DNA from 4 places in the Streptomyces sp. NPDC005761 genome. Region 4 is predicted to be linked to each of the others. Evidence: riboswitches for the same ligand, from Rfam matches in the RefSeq annotation. Region 4 holds a riboswitch; each other region holds the start of a gene.
The links. Region 4 has a riboswitch for cobalamin ahead of ABZ434_RS27275 (ABC transporter substrate-binding protein). Riboswitches for the same ligand answer to the same signal wherever they lie in the genome.
Positions count from the first base shown of each region.

Region 1: another riboswitch for cobalamin. It lies ahead of ABZ434_RS17225 (CbtB-domain containing protein); the one in region 4 lies ahead of ABZ434_RS27275 (ABC transporter substrate-binding protein).
Region 2: another riboswitch for cobalamin. It lies ahead of ABZ434_RS20610 (ribonucleoside-diphosphate reductase subunit alpha); the one in region 4 lies ahead of ABZ434_RS27275 (ABC transporter substrate-binding protein).
Region 3: another riboswitch for cobalamin. It lies ahead of ABZ434_RS28410 (cobalamin biosynthesis protein); the one in region 4 lies ahead of ABZ434_RS27275 (ABC transporter substrate-binding protein).

Region 1 is NZ_JBEXXX010000016.1:44,802-52,629, reverse strand. Features, by position in the region: gene ABZ434_RS17250 (hypothetical protein) at 198-716, shown strand; gene ABZ434_RS17245 (pirin family protein) at 845-1,810, opposite strand; gene ABZ434_RS17240 (tetratricopeptide repeat protein) at 1,954-2,310, shown strand; gene ABZ434_RS17235 (GNAT family N-acetyltransferase) at 2,383-2,892, shown strand; gene ABZ434_RS17230 (CbtA family protein) at 3,032-3,817, opposite strand; gene ABZ434_RS17225 (CbtB-domain containing protein) at 3,847-4,062, opposite strand; adenosylcobalamin (AdoCbl) riboswitch at 4,108-4,201, opposite strand; gene ABZ434_RS17220 (histidine phosphatase family protein) at 4,325-4,945, shown strand; gene ABZ434_RS17215 (glycoside hydrolase family 15 protein) at 5,005-6,858, opposite strand; gene ABZ434_RS17210 (S8 family serine peptidase) at 7,255-7,828, shown strand, end outside.
Region 2 is NZ_JBEXXX010000022.1:6,848-14,675, forward strand. Features, by position in the region: gene mctP (monocarboxylate uptake permease MctP) at 1-1,270, shown strand, start outside; gene ABZ434_RS20605 (GNAT family N-acetyltransferase) at 1,389-1,901, shown strand; cobalamin riboswitch at 1,954-2,091, shown strand; gene ABZ434_RS20610 (ribonucleoside-diphosphate reductase subunit alpha) at 2,225-4,633, shown strand; gene ABZ434_RS20615 (ribonucleotide-diphosphate reductase subunit beta) at 4,633-5,649, shown strand; gene ABZ434_RS20620 (hypothetical protein) at 5,654-5,866, opposite strand; gene ABZ434_RS20625 (helix-turn-helix domain-containing protein) at 5,948-6,922, shown strand; gene ABZ434_RS20630 (family 20 glycosylhydrolase) at 7,015-7,828, shown strand, end outside.
Region 3 is NZ_JBEXXX010000040.1:31,217-39,044, reverse strand. Features, by position in the region: gene ABZ434_RS28435 (hypothetical protein) at 1-901, opposite strand, end outside; gene ABZ434_RS28430 (hypothetical protein) at 1,087-2,214, opposite strand; gene ABZ434_RS28425 (class II aldolase/adducin family protein) at 2,531-3,193, opposite strand; gene ABZ434_RS28420 (inorganic phosphate transporter) at 3,430-4,692, shown strand; gene ABZ434_RS28415 (hypothetical protein) at 4,726-4,959, shown strand; cobalamin riboswitch at 5,111-5,242, shown strand; gene ABZ434_RS28410 (cobalamin biosynthesis protein) at 5,386-6,429, shown strand; gene ABZ434_RS28405 (cobyric acid synthase) at 6,426-7,828, shown strand, end outside.
Region 4 is NZ_JBEXXX010000036.1:67,415-75,242, reverse strand. Features, by position in the region: gene ABZ434_RS27280 (acyl-CoA dehydrogenase) at 1-1,648, shown strand, start outside; cobalamin riboswitch at 1,925-2,112, shown strand; gene ABZ434_RS27275 (ABC transporter substrate-binding protein) at 2,174-3,214, shown strand; gene ABZ434_RS27270 (iron chelate uptake ABC transporter family permease subunit) at 3,283-4,317, shown strand; gene ABZ434_RS27265 (ABC transporter ATP-binding protein) at 4,314-5,102, shown strand; gene ABZ434_RS27260 (PRC and DUF2382 domain-containing protein) at 5,203-6,273, opposite strand; gene ABZ434_RS27255 (adenosylcobinamide amidohydrolase) at 7,003-7,662, shown strand; gene ABZ434_RS27250 (NAD(P)-dependent oxidoreductase) at 7,717-7,828, shown strand, end outside.

The sequences.
Region 1 (7,828 bases), on a different contig from region 4:
ATCCACGGCGGAACGGGACCGCAGACCCTGAACTACGTAGGTCATGTAAGGGAAACCACCGACTCGCGGCGCCTCGAGAGGTGGGAGAGTCGTGATCGGTCCCGGGAGCCGTACACGTCACGAGCGGTCTGTGTGACGACCGCCTTCAATGGGGGGTGGGCGGCGTGACGCGGACGGCAGGCACATGGGAGCGGAGAGTGGGGCTGACCGGAGCCGTGGTCAGTCTCGCTGTCGCCGGATGGCTGATCTGGCTGCTCCCGGGACCCCACCTGGCGGCCGTTCTGGGGATCGGTCCCGTGGACGGCGTCATGACGATCTCCTCGTGCTACGACGCCACCGACTTCGAGGGCAATCAGGACGGTACCGACTGCAGCGGCACCTACACGCCGCGCGCCGCGGGCGAGCCACGGCGCCGGATCACGCTGGACAAGGCCGGCACGTCGCACAAGCCCGGGAGCACCGTGGAGGTGCGGCTGGTCAGAGGCAGGGCCCATGAACTGTCGGGCTACGCGCTGGGGACGTGGGTCACCGTCACCGGTCTCATCCTCGGCCCCTTCCTCGCCCTGTCGCTGTCGTTCCGTGCCTCCGCGCGGGACGGCACCTGGGGCCACGACGGTGACTACGTCCTCGTTTTCATCGCCGCCGAGCTCGCCTCCCTCGTCCTCGGATTCGTGGTGGGGATCCTCGCGTCGATCGTCTTGGCCGTGTTCGGCTGACGAGGCGTGGAGCCGCCCGGTCCCGCGTCAGCCGGTGCTCGTGCTGCCGGCTGTGTGCGCGAGACTCCCGAATGAACCCCCGGCCACGTCGTTGGACATTGCCGCCCTCCTCGGAGAGAGCCCCCAGCTCAGCGCACCCGCCCTCGCGGTTTCAGCGCCACCGGCGGCAGTGCGGGCGCCGACAGCCGGCCTCCGTCGTAGCCGTGCACTTCCCCGAACCGAGCACTGGTCATCCAGTCCGAACGCGCCTGCTCGATCTCCTCGTGCGAGCGTCCGATGAAGTTCCACCACATGACGATCTCCTCCTCGAAGGGCTCACCGCCCAGGAGCATCAGAGCCGCGTCGGACTCCGCGCGCAGGGGGAGCTCGGTCCGGCCGCAGCCGAGGTAGAGCATCGAGCCGGGCAGGACGGGGACACCGTCGACCTCCGCCTCGCCGGACATCGACAGCACGGCGTACTCGAAGTCGGGGTCCAGCGGGAGGCGCGCTTCGGCTCCGCGACTCAGGGCCAGGTCGGCGCCGACGATCGGCGTGTACGCGGTGCCGGGTGAGGTGGTGTCGTCGAGGGTTCCGAGGATCACCGTGGCCGTGAGGCCGGGGGCGGTGACGGTCGGCAGGTCCGTGTGGTGCTGGAAGTGCGGTTCGACGGTGCGGTGGGCGTCGGGCAGGGCGACCCACAGCTGGGCGCCGTGCAGCAGCGCGGCGTGCGGCCTGGGGCTCTCCTCGCTGTGGCTGATGGCGCGGCCGGACGTCATGAGGCCGAGCTCGCGCGGACGGATCGTCTCGAGGCTGCCCAGGCTGTCGCGGTGCAGGACCTCGCCCTCGTGCAGCCAGCTGACCGTCTGCAGTCCCATGTGAGGGTGCGGTGGCACCTGCATCCCGGGTTCGTCGGCGATGTCGTCGGGGCCGTAGTGGTCGACGAAGGCCCAGGCCCCGACCATGCGGCGGCCCAGGTTGGGCAGCAGTCTGCGGACCTCGGTGGACTCGCCGAGCCGGACATGGCGAGGGGTGAGGAGTTCACGTACGGGTTCGGCGACGACGAAACCCCGCCCTCCGCAGACGGAGAGTGCGGCTTGGCTATCGAGATTGCTCATGGCGGTCAACCTATTCCCGTGCGGCTCCGGGCGGGGGCACCCACGCCGAATATTTAGTGGAATGTTAAACCATCTATGAGTGTTGTGGCATCCGGATACGCACGGGAGCCGCCCGGCGCGGCACCCTCGGTCGAGGAGATCACATGAGCGACACCTACTACGAGTTCGGCACCGCCGCCGAGCGCTGGGACCGCGCGCAGTTCTTCTTCGAGTCGAAGGAGTACGCGACCGCGGCCAGGATTCTGGGCGGACTCGTCGAGGAGGTTCCGGAGCAGGTCGCGCCCCGGCTGCTGCTGGCGCGGGCCTACTACCACTCGGCGCGGCTCGTCCGGGCGGAGACGGAGCTGCGCGCGGTGCTGGAACTCGACCCGGTCGAGCAGTACGCCCGGCTGATGCTCGGCCGGACGCTGGAGCGTCAGGGCCGACAGGCCGAGGCCGGCACGCAGTTGCGGATGGCGGCCGCGCTGTCCGGGGACTTCACCCCGTCAGGTGGTGCCTGAGCGGCACGCGCACCGGGACGCACCCGGATATCCGGGTGCGTCCCGGACGTGCCCCGTGATACTTCACAGGGCATGACCGACCTCGTCACGCCGCGGCTGATCCTGTCCCCGATGACCGTTGCCGACGCCGAGCAGGTGGCAGCGGGCGAGCCGGCTGACGGTGCCCGCTGGGCTCCGGGCTATCCCTCGCCGGGTGAGTCGAGGGCGGCCCGCCGGTTCCTGGAAACATGCGCCGGCACCGGCGACCCCACTCCGTACGGTTCGTACGCGATACGCCGCCGCGAGGACGGGCTGGTGATCGGTGGAACCGGGTTCCACGGAGCGCCCGACGAGAAGGGCCACGTCACGATCGGTTACGGGCTCGTGGAATCGATGCGGGGTCGGGGGTACGCCTCCGAGGCGCTCCGGGCACTCCTGCGTTTCACCCGCGACCGGGGCGTCGCGTGCGTGCACGGGGACACCGACCTCGACAACGTCGCCTCCCAGTACGTCATGGCCGCGGCGGGCATGCGTCTCGTGAAGCAGGACGCGCAGCTGAAGCACTACCGGATCGACTGGGACGGGTCCGCCGGGCGGGAGTGAGGCGGTTTCCGCGCGCGACAGAGCCCGCCGGGATGTTCCCGGCGGGCTCTGTGCGTGATGTCGGCACCGCGTGCGTCCTGACTGCTCTGCACATGGCACGGCGTCCGGCCCCGGTGACGGGCGGGTGGTGCTCGCGGAATCAGCCGACGGCGGTGGCCGGCCTGTTCGCCTTGCCGTCCTGGGCCGTGACCGTATCCGGTCTCGGCGCCAGCAGCCGCTCGGTGAGATGGCCGAAGACCAGCCCGAAGGTGGTCCAGAGCGTGATCTGCACCGCGAGGGTGGCCAGCCTGAACTCCCAGAGCAGGGACGCCGGGAAGTCCTTTCCGACCTCGTTGAACGACGGCAGGAAGGCGTAGGCCAGCCCGATGACCAGCACATAGCCCGCGGCAGCCGCGACGGAGGCGTTCCAGTTGCCCAGGCGTGGAGCGAGCCGCCTGCCGAGGATGACGGCGGCCACGGCCAGCAGGACGCTCAGCGCGACCATCAGGAAGAACAACGCGGTGCGCCGGCCGATGGTGTCGGGGTTGCCGACCGCCGGCGGATTCGCCGGGTACTTCAGGAACGGCACGATGTACACGGTCAGCAGGGCGGCGCCCGCGACCAGCGCGGCCGTCGCCCGGGGGCCGAACCGTCCCAACCGGCCGAGGGCGTAACAGAAGACGAGTGCCGCGATGCCGCCGACGGCCACGCCGAAGACGAGTACACCGGTGGCGAGGCCGCCGGTGGCCTGCATGCCCCGGCTGACCAGTTCCTCGCCGCCGCCGTGGTCGTGGCCGTGGCTGTGGCTGTGCGCCTCTTCGAGGGCGATGGCCGCGTCCACGCGCGACTCGCCGAGGAAGTACGCCACCGCGAGCGCGAGGGCGCCCGCGACGAGGCCGGCCAGCATGCCGCGGACCAGCAGTGCTCTGACAGATATGGAGTTCATGAGGGATTCCCCTGGATCAGCCGGATGGATCAGTGGCAGGGGAAACCGAGGAGGTGACGTCCGTCGTGGACCCACTCGTGCACGCCTTCGCCCGAGATGAGCGCGGTGGCGCCCTGCTCGGCGCCGACGAAGTACAGCAGGATCAGCATGACGACGCCGAAGAAGACCGCCCAAGGGGCAATGGCCTTCAGCGAGATGGGGGTGATGGCGGGTGTGACTGTCGCGGGGGCAGCAGTCTGTGCCATGGCAGAACCTCCTGGGGGAACACGCGTCCCGATCGTGGTGCCTGAGACGAAGGTGCTGGGTCTGACTTCCCGTACGGGTACGGGTTCACAGTGGCGCGACCGTGCCGGATTCTCACCGGACTTCCGTCACACCCTCGTCGTGTCGTCGCGACCATACCGCTTGGGCGTGACAGCCGCCATGGTGCCCGTGGCCGGCCGGCGGGCCCCGGATGCCATGGTGTGCTTGGCCACGTGGCCACAGTTCAGGGAGTTGAGAGCGGGTATGACGGTACGGGTGATGTTGATCTCACCGGGGATGAACGCCGCACTGCGCGAGGCCCGGTTCGCCGGTGACGCCCCCCTGGACAACGCCGGGCTCGCGCAGGCACGGGCTGCCGCCGGCTCGGTGCCTACCGCGGACCGGTGGCTGCGGGGGCCGTCCCGGCGCTGCACCGCGACCGCGGAGGCTCTCGGGCTGCGGTCGGCCACCGAAGACGCCTTGCGGGACTGGGAGATGGGCCGCTGGACCGGTGCCCGGCTGTCGGAGGTGAGCGCGGGCGAGCCGGACGGGGTGGCGGCCTGGCTTGCGGATCCGGCGGCTGCCCCGCACGGGGGCGAGTCGCTGCTGGAGCTCTGCGCCCGAGTGGGCGCGTGGCTCGACGCCCTGCCCGACCGGGTGCGGGGGCCGGCGGAGGCGGACGTCCACGGGGACAGCGCCGGCCGGGTCCTGGGGGTGGTCGAACCCGGCGTGATCCGGGCCTCGGTCGTCCATGCGCTCGGCCTCCCGCCGCAGGCGTTCTGGCGGCTGGACGTGGCCCCGCTGACCGTGACGGAGCTCGGCGGCAGGTCGGGGCGGTGGAACCTGCGCTGCGGCCGGCCACTCGCACCGGGGGCGAGGATCTGACGGTCGCGGCAGGGCGCGGCGGGGCCCGTCGCCCGGCAGCGTTCTCCTCGCGGGAGCCCTTACCCCGCTCCGCTGCCCCCGTTCGCCGCATTGAGCCTGGCGTCCAGCGTGATGGCGGCGTCGATCAGGGCCAGGTGCGTGAACGCCTGCGGAAAATTGCCCAGTTGGCGCCCTGTGAGGGCGATCTCCTCCGAGTACAGGCCCAGATGGTTGGCGTAGGTGAGCATCTTCTCCAGGACCAGCCGGGCCTGGTCGGTGCGCCCGGCCCGGGCGAGGGCGTCGACGTACATGAACGTACACAGGGAGAAGGTCCCCTCCGAGCCGCGCAGGCCGTCGGGCGAGGCCTCGGGGTTGTAGCGGTAGACGAGGCTGTCGCTGACCAACTCCCGTTCCATCGCGTCCAGTGCGGTCGCCCACATCGGATCGTCCGGAGTGATGAAGCCGACCGTCGGCATGCGCAGCAGGGACGAGTCGAGCACGTCGTCACCGTAGTGCTGGACGAAGGCCTGCTTCTTCGGGTCCCAGCCCCGGTTGAGCACCTGCTGGTAGATCGTGTCACGCGCGTCCACCCAGCGACCGCGGGCCGCGGGACGGCCGTCGTCGTAGGCGATGCGGACGGCGCGGTCGAAAGCGACCCAGGACATCACGCGGCCGTAGGTGAAGTCCTTCCGGCCGCCACGGGTCTCCCACAACCCTTCACCGGGCTGGTCCCAGTGATCGACCAGCCAGTCGAGCAGGGTGTGCAGTGCGGCCCAGCCACGCGTGTCGAGGTGCATGCCGTGCTGGTGCGCGAAGTAGATGCTGTCGAGCGCCTCGCCGTAGATGTCCAGTTGGAGCTGGCTCGCCGCTCCGTTGCCGATGCGGACCGGGGCGGAGCCCGCGTACCCCTCCCAGTGCCCCAAGGTCTCCTCCACCAGGTCGGAGGAGCCGTCGACGCGGTACATGATGTTCAGTGGACCGGTGCCGCCTTCGTGGCCGGCCTCCTCCTTCACGCGGTCGTGCAGCCAGCTGATGAACGCCCTTGCCTCGTCCCTGAAACCCAGACCCAGCAACGCGTACACGGAGAACGACGCGTCACGGATCCAGGTGAACCGGTAGTCCCAGTTGCGTTCTCCGCCGAGTTGCTCGGGCAGCCCCGCCGTCGGGGCGGCCACCAGGGCGCCGGAGGGCGCGTACGTCATGAGCTTCAGCGTCACGGCCGAACGTTCCACCGCCTCCCGCCACCGGCCCGTATAGGTGGACTGGCTCAGCCAGGAGCGCCAGAACTGGACGGTCTCGTCAAAGAGCTGCTCGAACTCCGCCACCGGGACCTCGTGCGGCGGCCCGTCGGGGGACGACTCCAGAACCAGGCCGCGTTGCCGGCCCGCCTGCAGGGTCAGGGTGAATCGCAGGTCGTTGTCGCCGGAGAGAATGTTCAGCAGCCGCTCGTCCTGGGGCTCGCGGACTGCGTGGACAGCGAGGTTCAGGTCCTGTGAAGTGAACAGGGCCCCGTGCTCCGTGATGTGCAGCTCGTGCGGTTTGCGCCCGTAGTCGAAACGCGGAGCGATCTCCCCCTCGAACGTCATGCTGCCCCGGACACAGCGCAGCATCCGGACCAGACGGTGCCGGTCCGTCGCCGTCGTTCCGGTCACCGGCATGAAGTCCACCACCTCACCGGTGCCGGCCTCCGTCATGAAGCGTGTCACCAGGACGGCCGTGTCGGGGTGGTAGAGCTGCTTGCTGGTGTAGGTGTCGGCAACCGGCCGGACGGTGAAGTGGCCGCCCTTGCGGCGGTCGAGCAGAGCGCCGAAGACACTGGGGGAATCGAAGCGCGGACAGCAGAACCAGTCGATCGTCGCATCAGTGGTCACGAGAGCTGCGGTCTGCAGATCACCGATCAGACCATGGTTCTCGATCGGGGGGTATTCGTCCATCCTGCGCCCCTTTCAGCACCGATTGTCCATCGTATGCCGACGGTCACACCCCCGTCCTGCCGAAGCAGTCAACCGAGGCGGAGGCGGGTCGGGGCGCCCGCCAGGCCAAAGTGCCCATCCGCTTCACGGCTGCGCCGGCCTCGGGAGGACACGACAGTCCTCGCGGCCGCGCCGCAGGGCTCCCCGGGGCGCTGAGGTCCTCGCCGCGCCGTCACCGGCGCCCTCCCTCCGCCGTTCGTGACGTCCTCGCGGCGCCATCGGTGACGTCCTCGGCGGCGCCGCGACGGGCGACTTGCCCGCATTACGTCCGTGCGCCGCTGACAAGTCACTGCCATGGCGAGGACTTGCCGCCATCAGCCCTTCACGTCGTGCACTCCGCACGGATAGACCGATGCCATGTTCTCCCCCTTTCAGTCTTCCGCCTTCCGGCGCAGACGCCGGCAGCTGATCTCGACCGCCACCGCGGTCCCGCTCCTGGTGTCGGGGCTCGCAGTTCTGCAAGCGCCCGCCCAGGCCGCTCCGAGCAGGCCCACCGTTCCCGCCAAGCCCTCGGCGACCCACAAGGTCACCCTGGTCACGGGCGACGTCGTCACCGTGACCACCATGGCCGACGGCAAACAGACCGCCGACGTCGACCGGCCGGACAGCGCCGTCGGTGGCGTGAAGATCCAAGAGATCAGGGGCGACCTGTTCGTCGTCCCGGACGAAGCGGCACCGCTGCTGGGCTCCGGCAAGCTCGACCGCCGGCTGTTCAACGTCACCGATCTGATCGAGATGGGTTACGACGACGCCAAGTCGGCCACGGTGCCGCTGATCGCGACGTACGCCCGGTCGACGTCCCGCTCGGCCGTCGAGCCGAAGGCCCCCCGCGGCAGCAAGCTGACCCGCCGGCTCACGAGTGTTCACGGTGCCGCACTCAGCACCGGGAAGCGGCAGGCCCACACCTTCTGGGCCACCGTCGCACCCCACG
Region 2 (7,828 bases), on a different contig from region 4:
CTTCGGCTCCAAGGGGCTCTCGCTGGCGGTCGCCGTCACCGGCATCCTCGCCACGATGCCCTACATCGCGCTGCAACTCGTCGGCATCCAGGCGGTACTGGACGTGATGGGCGTCGGCGGCGGCGAGAACACGCACTGGTTCATCAAGGACCTGCCGCTGCTGATCGCGTTCGCCGTGCTCGCCGCGTACACGTACTCCTCCGGCCTGCGCGCACCCGCGCTGATCGCGTTCGTCAAGGACGGACTGATCTACCTGGTCATCGCCGTGGCGATCATCTACATCCCGATCAAGCTCGGCGGCTTCGACGACATCTTCGCCAAGGCGGGCGAGGCGTTCTCGGCCAAGAACGAGGCGGCCGGGAAACCGGTGGCCGGACTCGCGCCCGGCGCGGCGGGCCAGTGGGGTTACGCCACCCTGGCGCTGGGGTCGGCGCTGGCGCTCTTCATGTACCCGCACTCGATCACGGCGACGCTCTCCAGCCGCAGCCGTGACGTGATCCGCCGCAACACGACGATCCTGCCGCTGTACTCACTGATGCTGGGCCTGCTCGCGCTGCTCGGCTTCATGGCGATCGCCGCCGGGGTCAAGGTGGACAACGGCCAGCTGGCGATCCCGCAGTTGTTCGAGAACATGTTCCCCGACTGGTTCGCGGGTGTGGCCTTCGCCGCCATCGGCATCGGCGCGCTGGTGCCGGCCGCGATCATGTCGATCGCCGCGGCGAACCTGTTCACCCGCAACATCTACAAGGACTTCCTGAAGCCCGACGCCACACCCGCGCAGGAGACCAAGGTCTCCAAGCTGGTGTCGCTGCTCGTGAAGGTCGGCGCGCTCGCCTTCGTCCTCACCATGGACAAGACGGTCGCGATCAACTTCCAGCTGCTCGGCGGGATCTGGATCCTCCAGACGATGCCGGCCCTGGTCGGCGGGCTGTTCACCCGGTGGTTCCACCGCTGGGCGCTGCTCGCGGGCTGGGCGGTCGGCATGGTCTACGGAACGGCTGCCGCGTACGGGGTCGCCAGCCCGACCCAGAAGCACTTCGGCGGGTCCTCCAAGGAGATCCCGGGCATCGGCGAGATCGGCTACATCGGTCTGACGGCCTTCGTGCTGAACGTCGTGGTCGTCGTCGTCCTCACCTTCGTCCTGAACGCCGTGAAGGCGCCCGCCGGGGTCGACGAGACCTCCCCGGGCGACTACACCGCGGACGCGGGCGACCCGGGTGTGAAGACGGAGCTCCCGCCGGCCACCGCCGGTGCGGCCGGCGGTCACTGACCTGCGCCCTGCGTGAACGGGCCGCCGTCACCCTCCGCGAGGGTGCGGCGGCCCGTTCGCGAGCCGGGGCGGAAAAGCCCTTGCGGCCCCGGCCCGTGCGTGCGGCACACTGCCACGTATGGACATGACGATCCGGCCGGTCGAGCCTGCCGAGCACGCGCTCCTCGGCGAGATCACCGCTCAGGCCTATCTCGGCGACGGCCTCCTGGACTTCGGCGCCGACGATCCGTACCTGGTGCAGCTGCGCGACGTGCCCCGCCGCGCAGCCGAGGCCGAGGTGCTGGTGGCCGCCGATGCGGAGGGCCGCGTCCTGGGCGGGGTCACCTACGCCCCGCCGGGCAACCCGTGGGCCGACATCGCGGCGGCCGACGAGGCCGAGTTCCGGATGCTGGCGGTCTCCCACGAGGCCCGTGGCGCCGGGGCGGGCGAGGCGCTCGTACGGGCCTGTATCGACCGCGCACGGGGCACCGCGGGGGTCACGGGGCTCGTCCTGTCGACGCAGCCGGGGATGCTCGGGGCCCACCGGATCTACGGGCGCCTCGGTTTCGTACGGACCCCCGAGAGGGACTGGAATCCGATCGCCGACCTGAAGCTGCTGACCTACCGTCTGGAGCTCCGTCCCGTGGCGTGAGAGCGCGCTGGGGCCACGTACGACACAACATGTGGGGGCTGCCGCATCCGGCAGCCCCCACATGTATGCTCGTGCTCGCTGTCGCCGCAGGGAAATCCGGTGCGAATCCGGAACTGTCCCGCAACGGTGTGTTCGGTGCGCATTTGCGCACCCCTGAGTCCGAGATCCTGCCGACAGCGCATCCGGCTCGACCGATCCGGATGCCCAGACGTCCGGGCCTCGTGGATGGGCCGGTGGACGCCGCACGGAGCGCTGCCCTGCCGCGCCCCGCCCGGCTGCCCCCGCTCCCCGAAGGCCCCGAGCCGAGCGAGGGAGAGCACCGCGTGACCATCGCGCCAGCCGATCCGGTTTCAGCGGCCGAGTCCGAAGCAGCCGAGGCCGAGGCGGCCCGGTCCGGCGGACCCGCGAAGGACGGACCCGGGACCGCACTGCTGCGGACCCTCACCGACCTCACCGCCGATCTGCCCGACACCGACCCCGGACGCGTCGCCGCCGCCGCGCTGCGCGGCCGCAACGCCCGGTCGGACGAGGCCGAGCTGCGCTCGCTGGCCACCGAGGCCGCCGCGGGCCTGATCTCCGAGGACCCCGCCTACTCCCGGCTCGCCGCCCGTCTCCTCACCCGCACCATCGCGGACGAGGCGGCCGGGCAGGGCGCGACGTCGTTCTCCGCCTCGGTCGCCGTCGGGCACCGTGAGGGCCTGATCGCGGACCGCACCGCCGAGTTCGTCACGCTCCACGCGGCCGCCCTGGACGCGCTGGTCGGGCGGTCGCTCGCCGACGGCGCCGACGACCGCTTCGGCTACTTCGGTCTGCGCACCCTGCACAGCCGCTACCTGCTGCGCCACCCGCTCACCCGTCAGGTCATCGAGACGCCGCAGCACTTCATGCTGCGCGTCGCCTCCGGTCTCGCCGAGGACACCTCCGAGCGCGCTCTGGACGAGGTCACCGCGCTGTACGGGCTGATGAGCCGACTGGACTACCTGCCCTCCTCCCCCACGCTCTTCAACTCCGGTACCCGGCACCCGCAGATGTCCTCCTGCTACCTGCTGGACTCCCCGCTGGACGAGCTGGACTCCATCTACGACCGCTACCACCAGGTGGCGCGCCTGTCCAAGCACGCGGGCGGCATCGGTCTCTCGTACTCCCGCATCCGCGCCCGCGGTTCGCTGATCCGCGGCACCAACGGGCACTCCAACGGCATCGTGCCGTTCCTGAAGACGCTCGACGCCTCCGTCGCCGCGGTCAACCAGGGCGGCCGGCGCAAGGGCGCCGCCGCCGTCTACCTGGAGACGTGGCACGCGGACATCGAGGAGTTCCTGGAGCTGCGCGACAACACGGGCGAGGACCAGAGGCGTACGCACAACCTCAACCTGGCGCACTGGATCCCCGACGAGTTCATGCGCCGGGTGGACGCGGACGGCACCTGGTCGCTGTTCTCCCCGGCCGACGTGCCCGAACTGGTCGACCTCTGGGGCGACGAGTTCGACGCCGCCTACCGGGCCGCCGAGGCCAAGGGCCTGGCCCGCAAGACCATGCCGGCCCGTGAGCTGTACGGCCGGATGATGCGGACCCTCGCCCAGACCGGCCAGGGCTGGATGACGTTCAAGGACGCCTCCAACCGCACCGCGAACCAGACCGCCGAGCCGGGCCGCGTCGTGCACTCGTCGAACCTGTGCACCGAGATCCTGGAGGTCACGGACGACGGCGAGACGGCCGTCTGCAACCTCGGCTCGGTCAACCTCGGCGCGTTCGTCGAGGGCGGCACGATCGACTGGGAGCGCCTCGACGCCACCGTCCGCACCGCCGTGACCTTCCTCGACCGGGTCGTGGACATCAACTTCTACCCGACCGAGCAGGCCGGCCGGTCCAACGCCCGCTGGCGGCCGGTGGGTCTGGGTGCCATGGGCCTCCAGGACGTCTTCTTCCGGCTGCGGCTGCCGTTCGACTCCCCCGAGGCCCGCGCCCTGTCGACGAAGATCTCCGAGCGGATCATGCTCGCCGCCTACGAGGCGTCCTGCGATCTCGCGGAGCGCTCCGGCCCGCTGCCCGCCTGGGCCGAGACACGTGCCGCCCGCGGTGTGCTGCACCCCGACCACTACGACACCGAGTTCCACTGGCCGGAGCGCTGGGACGCCCTGCGCGCCCGGGTCGCGGAGACCGGCATGCGCAACTCGCTGCTCCTGGCCATCGCGCCGACCGCGACGATCGCCTCGATCGCGGGTGTGTACGAGTGCATCGAGCCGCAGGTCTCCAATCTCTTCAAGCGCGAGACGCTCAGCGGTGAGTTCCTCCAGGTCAACGGGTATCTGGTGGACGAGCTGAAGAAGCTCGGCGTGTGGGACGCCCGGACCCGCGAGGCGCTGCGCGAGGCGAGCGGCTCGGTGCAGGGCTTCGCGTGGATCCCCGAGGAGGTGCGGGCGCTGTACCGCACGGCGTGGGAGATCCCGCAGCGCGGGCTGATCGACATGGCGGCCGCCCGTACGCCGTTCCTCGACCAGAGCCAGTCGCTGAACCTCTTCCTGGAGACGCCGACGATCGGCAAGCTCTCCTCGATGTACGCGTACGCCTGGAAGCAGGGGCTGAAGACGACGTACTACCTGCGCTCCCGTCCGGCCACCCGGATCGCCCGTGCGGCGTCCGCCGCCCCGATCCCCGAGCAGGCGCCCGCACCCGACGCGGACGCGATCGCCTGCTCCCTGGAAAACCCCGAGTCCTGCGAGGCCTGCCAGTAATGAGCTCCAACGACGACAAGAACCTGCTGGACCCGGGCTTCGAACTGACCCTGCGGCCGATGCGCTACCCGGACTTCTACGAGCGCTACCGGGACGCGATCAAGAACACCTGGCACGTGGAGGAGGTCGACCTCCACTCCGACGTGGCGGACCTCGCCAAGATGTCGCCCGCCGAGCAGCATCTGATCGGCCGGCTGGTGGCCTTCTTCGCGACCGGCGACTCGATCGTCTCCAACAACCTCGTGCTGACGCTGTACAAGCACATCAACTCCCCGGAAGCGCGGCTGTACCTGTCTCGGCAGCTCTTCGAGGAGGCCGTGCACGTCCAGTTCTATCTGACGCTGCTCGACACGTATCTGCCCGATCCGGACGACCGGGCGGCCGCTTTCGACGCGGTCGAGGAGATCCCTTCGATCCGCGAGAAGGCGCAGTTCTGCTTCCGGTGGATGGACTCGGTGGAGAAGATCGACCGGCTGGAGACGAAGGCCGACCGCCGCCGCTTCCTGCTGAACCTGATCTGCTTCGCGGCGTGCATCGAGGGGCTGTTCTTCTACGGCGCCTTCGCGTACGTGTACTGGTTCCGCTCGCGCGGGCTGCTGCACGGCCTCGCCACGGGCACCAACTGGGTGTTCCGTGACGAGACGATGCACATGAACTTCGCGTTCGAGGTCGTGGACACCGTCCGCAAGGAGGAGCCCGACCTCTTCGACGACGCGCTCCAGCAGCAGGTGACCGACATGCTGAAGGAGGCCGTCGAGGCGGAGCTGCAGTTCGGCCGGGACCTGTGCGGCGAGGGCCTGCCCGGGATGAACACCGAGTCGATGCGCCAGTACCTGGAGTGCGTCGCCGACCAGCGGCTCACCCGGCTGGGCTTCCCGGCGGTGTACGGCTCGGAGAACCCGTTCTCGTTCATGGAGCTCCAGGGGGTCCAGGAGCTGACGAACTTCTTCGAGCGCCGCCCGTCCGCCTACCAGGTGGCCGTCGAGGGCACGGTCGGCTTCGACGACGACTTCTGATTCCTCAGATCCTCGCCCAGCTCCTCACGTACGGACGCCGTGCGGCCTTCACCGGCCGCGCGGCGTCCGCCGTTTGCGGGGGTTCGGTACTCCGGGCCCGTTCAGCTTCCCGGAGCTCGCGGTCGATGCGGCTCTCGCGGACGATGCCGATCAGCACCGGCAGCAGGACGAGAGCGAAAACAACGGATATGCCCAGGACGTTCTGGAATGTGTTCATGCCTCTACTGTCGTCGGTTCCGGCCGATCGCGGCAGTGGCAGGACTGTCATGGAGCATCGAATTACTGCCACACTGAGGTCATGCTGAAAAATGTCGCCGCCCTGCTCCTGGACGAGGTCAATCCCTTCGAACTCGGCGTCCTGTGCGAGGTGTTCGGCCTCGACCGCAGCGACGAGGGACTGCCGGTGCACGATTTCGCCGTGGTCTCCGCCGAGGGCCCGGTACTGCGCACCCACGCCGGATTCACCATCACCACCCCCCACGGCCTCGACCGCCTGGAGGAGGCCGACCTCATCGCCGTCCCGGCCGGTACCCACTTCGTGGACCGGGAGTACCCCGAGGAGGTCCTGGAGGCGCTGCGCCGCGCCGTGGACCGCGGGGCCAGGGTGCTGAGCGTCTGCTCGGGGGCGTACGTGCTCGGCGCGGCCGGCCTTCTGGACGGGCGGCGCTGCACCACCCACTGGCGTCACGCCGCCGAGCTCGCGCGCCGCTTCCCCCGCGCGGTCGTCGAACCGGACGTGCTGTACGTGGACGAGGGCCCGGTCATCACGTCGGCGGGCACGGCCGCGGGGATCGACGCCTGTCTGCATCTGGTCCGCCAGGCGTACGGGACCGCCGCCGCCAACACCATCGCCCGCCGCATGGTGGTGCCGCCGCACCGTGACGGCGGCCAGGCGCAGTACATCCAGCGCCCGCTGCCCCGGACCCGCTGCGACACGGTCGGCGACACGCTGGCCTGGATGGAGCGCCACCTCGACCAGGAGATGACCGTCGAGCAGCTGGCCGCCCAGGCACACATGTCACCCCGCACCTTCGCCCGCCGCTTCCAGCAGGAGACGGGCACCACGCCGTATCGCTGGCTGCTGCGTCAGCGGGTGCTGTTGGCGCAGCACCTGCTGGAGACATCCGATGAAACGATGGATACGATCGCCGGACAGACCGGCTTCGGGAACGCCGCCGCACTCCGTCATCAGTTCGTCCGCTCACTGGGTACCACGCCGAACACGTACCGCCGCACCTTCCGGGGCCCGGGCGAACTGACCGAAGTCGCCTGATCCTTTACGGGCCTGTCATCGGATCATTCGTCCAACTGTTTCCGTCACCTGTCCATGGACCCGGCACCCGATCGGGGTCCAGGGTCGGGCGCATGGACATCCGGATCGCCAAACGAAGGACCATCGGGGCCGTGGTGGCCGCGCTCGCCGCCACTGTGCTGCCCCTGCAGAGCGCCTCGGCCCAGGACGGAGCGGCCGACGCGGCTCCACCGCCCGAGGTGCTTCCGTCGCTGCGGCAGTGGCAGCCCGGCGAGGGGGAGTTCACGCTCACGGACCGGGCGAAGATCGTGCTGGACGGGGTGCGCGAGCAGCGCACGGCGGCCGACGCGGCGCGGTTCGCGGGCGAGCTGGCGGGAAAGGCCCCGGTCTCGCGGGGCGCGGCCCGCTCCGGTGACATCGTGCTGCGCCAGGACCCCGCCCTGAAGGGCTCGTTGGGCGCGGAGGGCTACCGTCTCGACGTCGGCGACCGGGTCACGGTCACCGCCGCCACGTCGGCAGGGGTGTTCTACGGTTCACGCACGGTACTGCAGCTGCTCAACGACGACGGGCGGGCCGCGCGCGGTTCGGCGACCGACGTGCCCGCCTACCGCGAACGCGGTGTCGGGGTGTGCGCCTGCTACATCAACGTCTCGCTGCCCTGGTTCGAGCGGCTGATGAAGGACATGGCCTCCCAGAAGCTCAACCAGCTCTGGATCGAGGCGAAGGTCAGGAGTGACGTCGATCCGGAGTCGGCGTTCTGGGGCTACTACACGAAGCCGCAGGTGCGTGCCCTGGTCGCGATGGCGAAGAAGTACCACATCGATCTGGTGCCGGAGATCAACTCCCCCGGCCACATGGACACGTACCTGGAGAATCATCCGGAACTCCAGCTCCGGGACAAGGACGGCGTCGCCTCACCGCCCCGGC
Region 3 (7,828 bases), on a different contig from region 4:
GCAGCAGCGCGTCCTCGCCGCGGGCCACGCCGAGCAGTTCGGCGACGGCGCTGCCGACGGGGCGGGCGGCCAGCCAGGCACGGTATTCGGCGCGGGCCGGTCCTGGGGTGAGGCGGGCGCAGCCGAGCAGCATGTCGGCGGCGGACTGCTCGATGTTCCCGGCCGGACTCTGGGCGGCGACGCAGATCTGCTCCAGCTTGACCCAGACCGCCCAGTTGCCGAGCGGGGTCAGGGTGGCGGTCCCGGCGCCGAGGGTGAGCGCGCCGACGGCGGCCAGCCCCTCCAGGGCCCAGTCCAGCAGGAGGGCGACCAGTGCGGCGGGGTGGGCGGGCGCGGGCTCGGCGGGGGCGGGCAGCGGCTGGGGCCCGTACGGCACCTCGCAGCGCTCCTCGTGCAGTTCCGCCACGCGCTGGCCGAGCAGGTCGAGGAGGGCGGGCACCGTGACCGGGCCCGCCGAGAGCTGGAGGAGGGAGAGCACCTGGGGCACGGCCTCGACGGCCTCGGCGACCGCCGTGGACTCGATGTCCTGGGGTGCGGGGTGCACGAGCGACCAGGCGTCGAAGAGCGCCACCCAGCCGCGGAGCACGGCGGAGTCGTCGCGGTCCCAGGCGCGCAGCCGCCAGCCGGGCCGGGCAGTCTCGCCGTGCAGTTCCACGAGGCCGGCCAGCCGGGCCCGGTCCCAGCCTGAACGCACCTGGGCCGGGGACAACTCCAGCGCCGCCGCGGCCCGTTCCAGGGCCCTGGCGGCCAGCGGGGGCGTGCCGGAGCTCGCGCCGTCGGCCGCCCAGCGGGCGATCCTCACGGCGTCGGCGAGGGCGGCCCTGGCCTGGCGGGCCAGTTCCGCCCGGGGCGGGGTGCCCTCGGGCGGGCGGGGCGCCGGCCTGGTGCGCCGGGTGGTCACGGCCTTGCGAGCGGTGGCGAGGGGTCGCGGGCGGACAAGTCGCAGCCTGGAGTCGCGCGGGGTACGGGACGTCACGGGGAGCAGTCTTGCCTCTGACGGCCCGAAAGCCCAAACGGAACCCGGATCACCGGTGTCCGGGCCCGGCCGCACGGGCCGGGACCAATCGGCTGAAGCGGCGCATCACCTCACATCAGGGGCGTGAGAAAGCGCCTCAGCGTCTCTTCGTAGCGGGCCGGGCCGGCGTTCCACATCGCCGCATGCGGAGCCTGGGGTACGGCGTGCAGGGAGATCAGTCCGGGGCGGCGGGCAGCGAGCTCCCGGGACGGCTGCCAGGGAGCCAGGGCGTCGTCGGGCCCGTGGAAGATCAGCGTCGGCACGTGCAGGGTCAGGGGCAGCGATGTGTCCAGGAGCCGCGCTCCGTGCAGTCCGGTCTTCCCCTGGGCGGCCCGGACGGCGAGGGGCAGCAGGGCCGAGGGGACGCCGCGGGCGGCGGCCAGGGCACGGAGCGTGGCCTGCCAGTCCAGCACCGGCGAATCGAGGACGAGACCGCAGATCCGGTCCCTCAGCGCGGAGTTGACGCAGGCGTGGAGGGCCATCGAGGCACCGGTGGACCAGCCGTACAGGATGACCTGTTCGGCGCCGTAGCGCACGGCGAAGCGGATGGCCGCGTCCAGGTCCCGCCACTCGGACTCGCCGAGGTGTCCGAGCCCGTCCGGGGAGCGGGGGGCTCCCTGGTCGCCGCGGTAGGCGAGGTCGAGCACCGGCAGCTGCTGCCCGTGCAGGAAGCCCGTCACGTTCAGCGGGTGTTCCCGGGTGGCGCCGAGGCCGTGCACGGCGATGACCCAGGTGTCGCGGGGGCCCGGTACGAACCAGGCGGGCAGGCCGCCGAGTTCGCCGGGGATCTCCACGTCGCGGAATTCGAGGCCGAGAGCGGTGGCGGGGTCACCGCTGTGGAGTTCCGGCGTGATGCGGACCTTGGCGCCGGGGCGCAGGGTGCCGCGGTTCACACGTTCCAGCCGGCGCACGACCGTGTCGGCCGCCTGGTGGGCCTGGTCGATCACCGGCCCCACCACGGCGTGGACGTCGTCGCCCACCAGCCCGTAGGTGCCTGGCCGGAGCGAGGCGAATGACCGGGTCAGGGTGACCTGTCCGGCCGCCGTCGCGTGCACGGTCAGCCGGCGGTCGGCGGGCAGGGGGCGTCCGGACGGCACCTTGAGGGCGACGTCGCCGGCGTACCGGCCGGCGGCGACCGCGGCCGCGCCGACGCCGAGGATGGTGGTGACGGCAGCTGCCGTTGCTGTAGCGGGGCGCACGGCTTCAGTGTCGTGGGCTTCCCCGCGCTCGGCCAGTGGGCGGGGCCGTCCGGTGCGCCGGCCGGGTCGCGCAGGGCCCCCGTCCGGGCGCGCGGGCCGTCCGGATCGCGCGGGGCCCGGTCCGCGTGCGGCGGGCCGCCCAAATCGCGCGGGGCGCGGTCCAAGGATGCGAGCCGCCCGGGTCGCGCGGGGCCTCCGTCCGGGCGCGCGGGCCGTCCGGATCGCGCGGGGCACGGGCCACACATGCGGGCCGCAGGGCCCCGGGCAGCCCGCGCGCCACGCCGCAGCCCGGCCCCGGCCCCGGCCCCGGCCGGGGTCAGCCCGGCTGCTGTCCGTACCCCTTGAGCGCTTCGCCGACGTCGCTCAGCTGCTCCGGTGTGAGCAGGGCCGGGGTGCGGCCGGGCACGGAGCTCGCGGTGAGCCAGAGGCGGCACAGCCATTCGAGCTGGGCGGTGCGGTCGTAGGCCTCGTCGAGGGTGGCGCCGTAGGTGACCGTGCCGTGGTTGCCCAGCAGGCAGCCGGTGCGGTCGCGGAGGGCCACGAGCATGTTTCCGGCCAGTTCGTCCGTGCCGTACCGGGCATAGGCGGCGACCCGGACGGGACCGCCCAGCATCGCTGCGGCGTAGTGGACCGACGGCACCTCTGCGACCAGGGTCGAGACGGCCGTGGCGTGCACCGCGTGGGTGTGCACGACGGCGCAGGCGTCGGTATTCCGGTACACGGCGAGATGCAGCGGGAGTTCACTGGTGGGGGCCATGGTGCCGAGGACGCGGTTGCCCTCCAGATCGACTCCGGTCAGGTCCTCGGGGCGGAGCCGGTCGTACGGCACTCCGCTCGGGGTGACCAGCACGGTCCCGCCGACCCTGGCCGACACGTTGCCCGAGGTTCCCACGACCAGCCCGTCGGACGCTGTCCTCCGGGCCGTGGCGACGACCTCGTCCCAGGCCCGTTCGATCGATTCCCGCCACTCACTGCTCATTCGAAGATCCTTTCAACGGATGAGCGGCCCTTCGCCACCCCTCCTCCGAGAGTCCGCCCGAACGCCGGATTCCGGGCCCACACCGGCCCCCACCGGAATCCCGCGGTCACCGGGCGGACGAAGAGGGCAGCGTCCCTCCGGTTGGGGTCACCGCAACGCCCTGCCCAGTTCATCTTCCGTTCACCCGGATTGCCTACGGTCCACGTGCCACTGACGTCGAACGATTGCCTGGGTAAATGGAACACATCACGCTGCTGCTCGCGATTGTGATCGTGACAGCTCTAGTGTTCGATTTCACGAACGGTTTCCACGACACCGCCAACGCGATGGCCACGACCATCTCGACCGGCGCACTCAAACCCAAGACAGCGGTGGCCATGTCCGCCGTTCTCAACCTCGTAGGCGCGTTCCTGTCGGTGGAGGTCGCCAAGACGATCTCCGGCGGGATCATCAACGAAGACGGGCTCAGAACCGAGGTCATCTTCGCGGCGCTCGTCGGCGCCATCCTGTGGAATCTGCTGACCTGGCTGGTCGGCCTGCCGTCCAGCTCCTCCCACGCACTGTTCGGCGGCCTGATCGGCGCCGCGGTGATGTCCGCGGGCTGGTCGTCGGTCGACGGCGGCACCGTCGTCACCAAGGTGCTGCTCCCCGCGGTCGCCGCGCCGGTCGTCGCCGGCCTGGCCGCGCTGCTGGCCACCAAGCTGACGTACCGCATCGGCGGGAAGGTCACGGGCGGCGCCCAGGAGAAGGCCACCGCGAAGGGATACCGCGCCGGCCAGATCGCCTCCGCCGGGCTCGTCTCGCTCGCCCACGGCACCAACGACGCGCAGAAGACCATGGGCATCATCACGCTCGCCCTGGTCACCGGTGGCGTCCTCGCCCCCGGGTCGAATCCGCCGGTCTGGGTCATCGTGTGCGCCGGCCTCGCCATCGCACTCGGCACCTACCTGGGCGGCTGGCGCATCATCCGCACCATGGGCAGCGGTCTGACCGAACTGAAGCCTCCGCAGGGCTTCGCCGCACAGACCAGCGCGGCCACCGTCATCCTGGCCTCTTCGCACCTCGGCTTCTCCCTCTCCACCACCCAGTCGTGCTCCGGTGCCGTCATGGGCGCGGGCCTCGGCCGCAAGGGCGGTGTGGTCCGCTGGTCCACCGCCACGCGGATGTTCGTCGCCTGGGGCCTGACCCTGCCGGCCGCCGGTCTGGTCGGCGCGGGTGCCGAGCTCCTCACCAAGCAGGGCACCTGGGGTGTCGTGGTCGTCGCGGCGCTGCTGGTCGCGGGCTCCGGTGCGATCTGGATGCTGTCGCGCCGCAAGCCCGTCGGGCACGGGGACGTCGCCCCGTCCGACGCCGACGCCGAGCCCGCGGGCGTCGTCACCACCGCCATCGCGGCCGTCAGCCCGCCGCCCACCGCGGCTGCCCAGACCCACGACCTCATGGCGACCATCCCGGCCCCGGCCGGACCGGTCACCGACCCGGCCCGACCCGCCACGGTCTAGGGACCCCAAGAGCTCCGGTAAGGACAGATCCACATGAACATCGACTGGGCAGCCCTCGGCACCGTCTTCGGCGTCTCCCTCGTCGCCACCGTCGCTCTCGTGGGACTCTTCACCCTCGGCATCGTCGGCCTCTCCAAGCAGCCGGAACCGGCCGCGCAGGGTGGTTCCGCAGGCGGATCGCTCATGCTGGCCCGCACCGGCGCGTACGTCTGCTTCGGACTGTGCGCCGCGGCCGTGGCCTACGGCATCTATCTGATCGTCGCCTGAGCCCCACCACTCCCACCCGCATCGGGCCGGCCGCACCTCGTGCGCGTCCGGCCCGATGTGCGTCTCAGCACACCGGACCGTCGCAGGTCAACGGCAAGTTGACGGGCGTTCGCACAGCGTGGTGGACTGCCGGAGCCATTACGGCGACAGCAGAGGAAGCCGGTGCGAATCCGGCGCGGTCCCGCCACTGTCACCGGGGAGCAGTCCCCCACCACGGAAGTCACGGTCCACGCGAGCGGACTGGAAGGCCGGGGGAACTGCGGATCCGGAAGCCAGGAGACTCTCGTCGCCGTCACGTCGAACCAGGGCGCGGACCCTGAGTGAGGACATATCGCCATGCCCGGCCGCCGTGCGTCTCTTCCCGCGTTGCTCCTGCCAGCAATGGCCTGTACGAGGACCCTTCGAGGCGCGACGGCCGGCTGAAGCGTGCGTGCCGATCGCATCTTCGCGTACGGCGCCACGGCCGGTCTGATCGGCGATCTGCTGCTCGGTGACCCGCGCAGGGGGCACCCGGTCGCCGCCTTCGGGCGGGCCGCGGCAGGCGTCGAACGCCGCCTGTGGCGCGACCACCGCGGGTGGGGCGCACTGCACACCCTGGTCTGCGCCGGAGGTGCCGCCGGGGGTGCCGCGCTGGTCTCCCGTGCGCTGCGCCGCCACCCCGCCGCGTCCGTCGCCCTGACCGCCGCCGCCACCTGGGCCGTCGTCGGTGGTACGTCGCTGGGGCGCGAGGCCCGGTCCATCGGTGACGCCCTGGCCGCCGGGGACCTCGAACTGGCCCGTGAGCGGCTGCCGCATCTGTGCGGCCGCGACCCCCAGTCCCTGGACGGTCCGCAGATCGCCCGCGCCGTCGTGGAGTCCGTCGCCGAGAACACCTCGGACGCCGTGGTGGGCGCCCTGGTGTGGGGCGCGCTCGGCGGGATCCCCGGACTCGTCGGCTTCCGGGCCGCCAATACGCTCGACGCGATGGTCGGCCACAAGTCACCCCGCTACCGGCGCTACGGCTGGGCCTCGGCCCGCCTCGACGACCTCATGGGCTGGCCGGGCGCGCGGCTGACCGCTCTGCTCGCCGTGACCGCCGGGGGGCGGCCACGGGGAGCGGCGCACGCCTGGCAGGCGGACGCGGCCAAGCACCCGAGCCCCAACGCGGGGCCGGTGGAGGCCTCGTTCGCGGGGGCGCTCGGCGTGCGGCTCGGCGGGACGCTCGCCTACGACGGCCGGGTCGAGCACCGTCCCGTGCTCAACGGGGGGACGGGCCGCGCGGTGGAGCCCGAGGACATCGAGCGGGCCGTACGGCTGTCGCGCCGGGTGAGCGCGCTGGCCCTCGGCGTCAGCGTGGCGGCCCGGCTCGGCGCGGGGCTCGCGGCTCGGCGGATCGCGGGCGGCCGTGCGCCGATCGCCCGCACCACAGGACTTCGTACCGCAGCACCTCGTACCGCAGCACCTCGACTCTCAGGACGGAGACCGACATGAGCGGCGGACTGCTGGTCGCCGGAACCACCTCGGACGCGGGCAAGAGCGTCGTCACGGCGGGCATCTGCCGCTGGCTGGTGCGCCGGGGCGTGAAGGTCGCGCCGTTCAAGGCGCAGAACATGTCGCTCAACTCCTTCGTCACCCGCGAGGGGGCAGAGATCGGCCGCGCCCAGGCCATGCAGGCCCAGGCCGCCCGGGTGGAGCCGACCGCCCTGATGAACCCGGTGCTGCTCAAGCCCGGCAGCGACCGTTCCAGTCAGGTCGTCCTGATGGGGCGTCCGGTCGGCGAAATGAGTGCCCGCGGCTACCACGGCGGCCGGCAGGAGTCGCTCCTGTCCACCGTCGTGGACTGCCTGGAGCAGCTTCGGGGCACGTATGACGCGGTGATCTGCGAAGGGGCGGGCAGTCCGGCCGAGATCAATCTGCGGCGCACGGACATCGTGAACATGGGCATCGCACGGGCGGCGGGCTTCCCGGTGGTGGTCGTCGGCGACATCGACCGCGGCGGGGTCTTCGCCTCGTTCTTCGGTACGACCGCGCTGCTCTCGGCCGAGGACCAGTCGCTGATCGCCGGCTACCTGGTCAACAAGTTCCGCGGCGACGTCTCGCTGTTGGAGCCCGGCCTGGACATGCTGCGCGACCTGACGGGACGTCCGACGTACGGGGTGCTGCCGTTCGCGCACGGCCTCGGCATCGACGAGGAGGACGGTCTGCGGGTCTCGTTGCGCGGGACCGTACGCGAGTCGGTCGTCGCGCCGCCGCACGGCGAGGACATCCTGCGCGTCGCCGTGTGCGCGGTGCCGCTGATGTCCAACTTCACCGACGTGGACGCACTGGCCGCCGAACCGGGCGTCGTCGTGCGGTTCGTGGACCGGGCCGAGGAACTGGCCGACGCCGACCTCGTCATCGTGCCCGGTACCCGCGGCACCGTAAAGGCGCTCGCCTGGCTGCGTGAGCGCGGGCTCGCCGACGCACTGCTGCGCCGTGCCGCCGAGGGCCGTCCGGTCCTCGGCATCTGCGGCGGCTACCAGATCCTCGGCGAACACATCGAGGACGACGTGGAGTCGCGCGCCGGGCAGGTGGACGGGCTCGGGCTGCTGCCCGTACGCGTCCGGTTCGAGCGCGAGAAGACCCTCGCCCGCCCGGTCGGCGAGGCGCTCGGCGCCCCGGTCGAGGGCTACGAGATCCACCACGGCGTCGCAGAGGTGCGAGGCGGCGAGCCGTTCCTCACCGATGGCCGGGGACAGCACCTGGACGGCTGCCGGTCCGGCGCCGTGTGGGGCACCCACTGGCACGGCTCGCTGGAGAGCGACGCCTTCCGCCGCCGCTTCCTGACCGAGATCGCGAGGGCCGCCGGCCGCCGTTTCGTGCCCGCCCCCGACACCTGCTTCGCCGGGCT
Region 4 (7,828 bases):
CGACCCCCGCGCCCTGGCCGCTCTGCACGAGTGGCTCGCCCCGGTGGACCCGGCGCTCGCCACCGTCGCGGGCATTCACTACAACCTCTTCCTCGGCAGCCTCCTGGACCACGATGCCGACAGCCCCCGCGATCTGTCGGACTTCCTCCGGCTGCGCCGGATCGGCACCTTCCTCTGTACGGAGGTGGCGCACGGCAACGACGCGGCCGCCGTCGAGACGACCGCCACCTACGACCGCGCCAGGGACGGGTTCGTACTGCACACCCCGCACGCGGGCGCACAGAAGTTCATGCCCAACACCAGCCCCGCCGGCGGTCCCAAGTCGGGGCTCGTCGCCGCCCGGCTGATCGTCGACGGCTCCGATCAAGGGGTGTTCCTGCTGCTGGTGCCGCTCACGGACGCGTCCCGGGCCCTGCCCGGGGTCCGGGTGCGCCGGCTCCCCGCACGGATGGGCAGTCCGGTCGACCACTGCCTGACCTCCTTCGACCAGGTCTTCGTGGACCGCGGGGCGCTGCTCGGCGGCGTGCAGGGGCGGATCGGCGACGACGGCGTGTTCCGGAGCGGCACCGAGGGGCGCAGGCGGCGTTTCCTCGCCTCGATCGGACGGGTCACCACCGGCAGAATCTGCATGAGTGCCAGCGCGGTGGGCTCCGCCCGTGCCACGCTGGCCGTCGCCGTCCGCTACGGAGGCCACCGCTTCGTCTCGGGGGGCCGCTCGTCGCCCCCGGTGCCGGTGGCCGCCCACCGGAGCCACCACGGCCCGCTCGCCGAGGCCATGGCCACCGTCTTCGCGATGAGCCTGCTGCACCGGCGCGTACTGGACCGGTGGGAGAAGGCGGCGGCCCGCCCGCCCGCGGAGCGCGAGGCGGCCGACCGGCTGGTCGACATCGCCAAGGGATGGATCACCTGGCAGGCACGGTCCGTGATCGTCGAATGCCGGGAACGGTGCGGCGCCCAGGGGCTGCTGGAGAACAACGGGATGACCGAACTCGTCACCGGGATCGAGGGCGCCATCACCGCCGAGGGCGACAATCTGGCGATCCACTCCCGGGCGGCCGCCGCAATGCTCTCCGACGTGGCACAAGCCCCGCAGGAGGAAGCGGACTCCGCCCCTCCGGGCGGTGACCTCACCGACCTCCGGTTCCTCGGCCGGCTCCTCGGCCAGGTGGAGCGCATCTGGTTCGGCCGGGCGGCCGCACGGATGGCGAGGACCCCGCAAGGCGACCCGCTGGAGCGCTGGAACGCCGCATCCGGACCCGCGTTGCGGGGGGTGGAGGCCCACGCGTACCGGCAGGCGGCCCACGGGTACGATCACGCGCTCGCGGCGCTGCCCGAAGGCGGGGCACGTGAGCGGCTGGGCGAACTGGCCCGGCTCTTCGCACTGCGCTGGATCGCGCGCAACAGCGGCGACCTGCTCGCAGCCGGGCACCTGACCGCCGGTCAGGTCGACGGACTCACCGATGCCATCGAGCAGCTCGTGGCCGACGTGAGCGGCCATCTCCCCGAACTGGCCGAATCCTTCGCCCTGCCCCGGGAGCTGCTCGCCGACTGGCCGATCGCCGGATCCCGTTACACCGACGCCTACGACGACCCGGACGCCTCCTGGCACACCACCGCGACCCGGGAACCCGCAGGGGGCACGAGATGACGGCCCCACCGCGGAGGCGAACCGCCGTGCCGCAGCGACCCGCGGACACCGCCCGGCGGATGGGCGTCCGGCTCGTCCTGTTGGCCTTCTGGGGAACGGCTTCCCTGCTCTCGCGATGGTGCGGGGAGCCGCGCACCCACGGTGGCGAATCGGTTCGCCGCAAGGCGTGACCGGGGCGTGGGCCGGCGGGGCACTCCGGCGCCGGGGCGGCCGGGGTGGCTGCCGCCCCGGCCGCCCCGCCGTCCCGTACCGCCGCTGAGCTGCGCAGAGGCTCGTGGTAGCGTGCCCGGAGCCAGTCGAACTCCACGTAGGAGTCAGGGAATCCGGTGCGAATCCGGAACTGACGCGCAGCGGTGAGGGGGACGGGCGGGGCCACGGCCACTGGGAGACCCACGGTTTTCCGGGAAGGCGTCCCGTCCGCATGAACCCGAGTCCGAAGACCTGCTGGCACCGCGGTCCGGTACCGGGTCGCGGAACTCCGTACACCGGGCCCCGCGCATGGGCCCAGAGACGCCGAGGTACTCCGTGCCGTCCCCAGCCGGCCCCGCCCGCTCCGCCGCCCTGCTCACCGCCGCCCTGATCCTGCTGACGGCCTGCGGCGGCGGCAAGGACAGCACCACCGCCAAGCCGCGGGGAGACGACGGCTATCCGGTCACACTGAAGAACTGCGGACGGACCGTCACCGTGGACGCGGCGCCGGAGCGCGCCGTTCCGGTCGACCAGGGATCGACCGAGATCCTGCTCTCACTCGGCCTCGCCGACCGGCTCGCCGCAACGGCCACCTGGACCGATCCGGTGCTGAAGGGCCTGGAGAAGGCCAATGCCGGCGTACCGAGGATCTCCGAGAACCGTCCTTCGTCGGAGAAGGTCCTGGACCAGGAGCCCGACTTCGTCAGCGCCTCCTTCGAGTCGACCCTCGCCAAGGGCGGTGTCGCCCCCCGCGAGCAGTTCGAGAAGCTCGGTGTCCCCACCTACGTCTCGCCCGCCGACTGCACCGCCAAGGACAACAGCAAGGACGGCGACGGGGTCCGCACCGGAGCCCTGACCATGGACAGCGTCTACGCCGAAGTGCGCGACCTTGCGCAGGTTTTCGGTGTTCCCGGGCGTGGCGAGAAGCTCATCGCCGGGCTGCGTGCCCGGGTGCGGAAGGCGGCCGGGGGGATCGATGCCTCCGGAGCCTCCCTGATGTACTGGTTCGCCAACTCCGAGGCCCCGTACCTGGCCGGCTGCTGCGGGGCGCCCGGCATCATCACCCGGGAACTCGGCGCGAAGAACGCCTTCGACGACACCCACGAGGAATGGCCGCAGATCAACTGGGAGACCGTCGCCGACCGCAACCCGGATGTGCTGGTCATCGGCGATCTCACCCGCAAGTCGCAGACCGCCGAGAGCGCCGCGAAGAAGATCGCCTTCCTGGAGTCCAACCCGGCCACGAAGAACATGGAGGCCGTCCGGCACAAGCGTTACGTCCTGCTCAGCGGTCAGGCCATGAACCCGACCATCCGTACGGTCGAGGGCCTGGAGCGCGTCGCCGCCGGCCTGCGCGGCTTCGGGCTCGCGGGGTGACGGACACCGAACGGGCCGCGGCGCCGCGCGAGGACGCGGGCGCGCGTGCCCGGCCCGCCGTACGCGGGATCCGCGGCATCCGCGGGATCCGCGGGATCCGCGACGGGCTCCTGTGGACCGCCGGGCTCCTGCTGCTCGCCCTGTCCGTCGCCGTCGCCGTCACGATCGGTCCGGCACGGATCTCCGTCACCGACGTCTGGTCCACGGTCGCCTCCCACCTCGGCGCGGGGGAGTCGCGGCTCAGCCCGATCCGGGACGGAATCATCTGGAACCTGCGCATGCCGCGAACCTTGCTCGCCGCGGTCTGCGGCGCGGGCCTCGCGGTCTGCGGCACCGTGATGCAGTCGCTGCTGCGCAACCCGCTCGCCGACCCGTTCGTCCTCGGGGTCTCCTCCGGGGCCTCGACCGGGGCGGTCGTGGTGGTCGTCCTCGGCGTCGGTGGGGGAGCGGTCTCCCTGTCGGCCGGGGCGTTCATCGGGGCCCTGTGCTCCTTCGCCCTGGTCATGCTCCTCAGCCACACCCTCGGCGGCAGCACGGACCGCGTCGTGCTGTCCGGGGTCGCGGCCATGCAGCTCTTCTCCGCGCTCACCTCCTTCGTCGTGATGACCGCCGCCGACGCCGAGCAGACACGCGGGGTGCTGTTCTGGCTGCTGGGCTCGCTCGGCGGCGTCGGCTGGAGCGATGTGTGGATCTGCTCGGCCGTGCTCGCGGTGACGCTGCTGATCTGTCTCGGCCACGCCCGCACGCTCGACGCCTTCGCCTTCGGCCAGGACGCGGCGGCCACCCTCGGGGTCCACGTGGGCCGGACCCGGATCGTCCTGCTGTGCACGACCGCCCTGCTCACCGCCGCGCTGGTGAGCTCGGCCGGTGCCATCGGTTTCGTCGGACTGGTGCTGCCGCACGCGGCCCGTGCGCTCACCGGCTCCGGACACCGAAGGCTGCTGCCGGTCACCGCGCTCGCCGGGGCCGTCTTCCTGGTGTGGGTCGACACCCTCGCCCGGACCGTACTCGACCCGCAGGAGGTTCCGGTGGGAGTCGTCACCGCGCTGATCGGGGTCCCCGCCTTCGTGCTGGTCCTCCACCGCACCCGGCGGGCCCCGTGACCCCGGCCGGCCCCGGCGGTCTGCGGGCCGACCGGGTCAGCCGGGAGGCGGGCGGCCGTCTCATCCTGGACGGTGTCTCGCTCGCTCCGCAGCCCGGTGCCACCATCGGGCTGATCGGCCCGAACGGCTCCGGGAAGTCCACCCTGCTGCGGATACTGGCCGGAGTCCTCGCCCCGGACGCGGGGTTGGTCACCCTCGACGACGATCCCCTGGCCGCCGTCGGCCGCCGTACCGTGGCCCGACGCGTCGCGGTGGTCGACCAGCACGCCGTCACCCAGGTCGAGCTGAGCGTCGTGGACGTCGTACGCCTGGGCCGCATCCCGCACCGCCGCGCCTGGTCGGCGCCCACGGAGGCGGACGAGACGGCGGTGCGCGAGGCGCTGGAGCGGACCGGTCTGGCCGGACGCCGCGACCAGTCCTGGCACACGCTCTCCGGCGGTGAGCGCCAGCGCGTCCAGATCGCCCGCGCGCTCGCCCAGCAGCCGCGGGAGCTCCTGCTGGACGAACCGACCAATCATTTGGACATCCGGCATCAGCTGGAACTGCTGTCGTTGGTGACCTCGTTGCCCCTGACCGCCGTCGTGGCCCTCCACGACCTCAACCTGGCCGCGATGTTCTGCGACCGGATCGTGGTGATGAACGAGGGGCGGGCGGTCGCCGCCGGCGCTCCTGCTGAGGTGATCACCGAGGCGCTCATCGCAGACGTCTACCAGGTCCGTGCCGTCGTGACACCGGACGGTCCGCAGGGGCGGCCGTCGGTGCGTTTTCGCCCGGGGCGGGCCTGATCCACGCAGTGGTGGTGCCCCGCGGCGTGGAACGCAGAGGCGGGCCCCGGTGCGGGGCCCGCCCCTTCGTGGTGCGGCCGGCAGGAGCGGAGAGCCGGGGTCAGCGGCGCCGCCCCTGACCGAACTCGCCGCCCGCGTCCTTGCCACCCATGTCCTTGCCGCTCTTGGTCGTGCCGTCCGCGTAGTCGATCTGCTCCTTGCGCAGTTCGGCGGAGACTTCCTTCTGCTCGGTCACCTTCTTCGTTTCCATCCGCACCCGCTCGACCGGCACGGTCTCCTTGCGCATCGTGGCGCGCTCGGCGTGCAGGGTGACCTCCACGTCCTGCTCGGTGATGTCGGACCGGCCGGCCGCCTTGTCGCCCGGCCGCAGCGGTTCGCGGACCACGCGCACCTCTTCGTGCGTCACGGGCACGGTCCTGGTGACGTTCTCCGTCACGACGTACTTGTGGAGGCGGGCCTTTCCGCTCTCGTACTCCTCGGTGCCGATGTGCAGCTGCTCCTCGGAGCGGATCAGTTCCTCCTTGCCGCTCAGGTCTGCGCTGGAACGTTCGGCTCCCGCACCGGCCCCGACCAGCGGACGGGCGGTACCCGAGGTTTCGGTGTCGCGGTGCCTGCCGGTCCCGGTACCCGCACCGGCCATCCCGGCCGACGTGGTCCCGGACGTGGTGCCGGCCGAAGTGGTCCGGTCACCCGTGCGGCCCGTGCCCGAGGCGCCCATGGCGCCCGCCCCGGCTCCGGCTGCCGCTCCGGCTCCGGCCGCACCCATGGTGCCGGTGCCTGTCGTGGTCGGTGCGTCGGCACTCGTGGTGCCCTCGGCCCCGCCACGGTCGCCCAGGCCCGCCTTCGTGGTCCGGGTCAGGCCGTAGTGCCGGTAGAGCTCCTCTTCCTCGGAGACGGACAGATGGGCGTCCGCGTCCACCCGGGGGGCTTCCTTCACCCGGTCCTTCGGATGCGAGATGTGCAGGTCGGAGCCCACGCGACGGGCTCCGGCGAGGGGCACGAAACTCTCCTTCATGCCGAACAGGCCGGTCTTCACCGTGATCCAGTCCGGTTGGCCGGTGCTGTCGTCGACGTACACCCGCCCCACGTTGCCGATCTTCTCGCCCTCGGTGTCGTACACCGTCAGGCCGTCGAGCTCTCCGGAATCCGTGAAACCGTCAGCGGCTCCCATGTCCGATTCCTCCTCGCCCGGGCGCGTCCTGTAGGTGGGTCCAGCAGGGGAGGCGCGTCCGGCTTCCATCGCGCCTCACCCGGATGGACGCTGCAACCGCTTGGCCCCCCGGCCCCGGGTGCCGCACCTTCCCCGAGTGGGCGCAGGCCCCGTGCGATGCCGGTGCGGGGCCATGGGCCCGGTTAGGCCAATCGGGTGAATGGGGCCGGGAAGGTCCCTCCGGCGCTGATCACCGACGGGGGACGGATCCGCGACACGCGAAACGGCCGTGGCGGGCGATCCGCCTCCTCACCCGCAACCGGCGCCGCAGTCGGCGCGACGCCGCGTGCCACCGCTTCCGAACAGGTCGTTCCCACCCCGAGGGGAAGTTCGGGGAAACCCTTGACACCCACCGGGTCGGCCCTCACTCCTTGGCCCGAGATCGCAACGGTGTGGCGATTTCCGCACCGACGGCAGATGGAGCGGACGAAGGAGGCCCGGCACCACGCGTCGGAGCGGCGGACATCACCACGGCTCCAGGCGGCTGAGCTCCACCCCGCACGACTGCGCACCACGCCGTACTGGACCGGCTGATGGCCATGGCCCGCGGCGAAAGCCCGACCCTTCGAGCCGAGGTCAGGGTGCCCCCGGTGGCGTCCGGACCCGGCACCTATGATCGACTGATCGACAGGTCCCGCGCCGATCACCGGCCCGCCGCACCACCGGGGGTGTCCCATCCGTTCCGTCCGCATCCGGCTGCCCGAACAGCGCGGTGAACTGCTGACCCGGCGCGAGGACGGTCGGGAGCTGCATCATCTGGTGTGGCGGCTGGGGCCGGGGTGGCGGGTGTGCAGCAGTGCCGTTCTGGGCGGCGGCATCGGCCCGCGCGACTGGATCCTCAACGCCCAGGTGCCCGGCGGCTATCCGCGCATGGATCCCGACCGTCACCTCGCCGAGATCGCCGACGCCGAACAACTCACCGGCCCCGGTGCCGGACTGATGACGGCCGCGGACGTCACCGCGTACACCGTCGCCGCCGACGAGGGCGTCACCGCGACCGCCACCTGCGGTCTCGGCGTACGCGGCTGGGCGGCGGCAGCGGCCGAAGGCGCAGTGGGACCGCCACGGCCGGGGACGGTCAACATCGTCGTCACCCTTCCCGTGCCCCTGTCCGACGCCGCACTCGTCAACGCCGTGGCCACCGCCACCGAGGCCAAGGTGCAGGCCCTCCTCGACGCCGGACTCGACTGCTCCGGCACCCCCACCGACTCCGTGTGCATCGCCGTACCCGGCCCCTCCGCGGACTCCGGATCCGGTGAACCGTTCGCGGGGCCCCGCTCGCGCTGGGGTGCACGACTCGCCAGGGCCGTGCACGCTGCCGTCCTCGAAGGCGCACTGCGGGAATCCTGACCATCCGAAGTGCCGCGGGCCGGTCTCCGCGCGGCCGACGAAGGGAACAGCCTCATGACCTCAGCACCCGACGCAGTCCCGCAGCGTCCGGCCGTCGCCGTGCTCGGCACCGGCATCATGGGATCGGGCATGGCCCGGAGCCTGCTCAGGGCCGGCCTCGACGTCC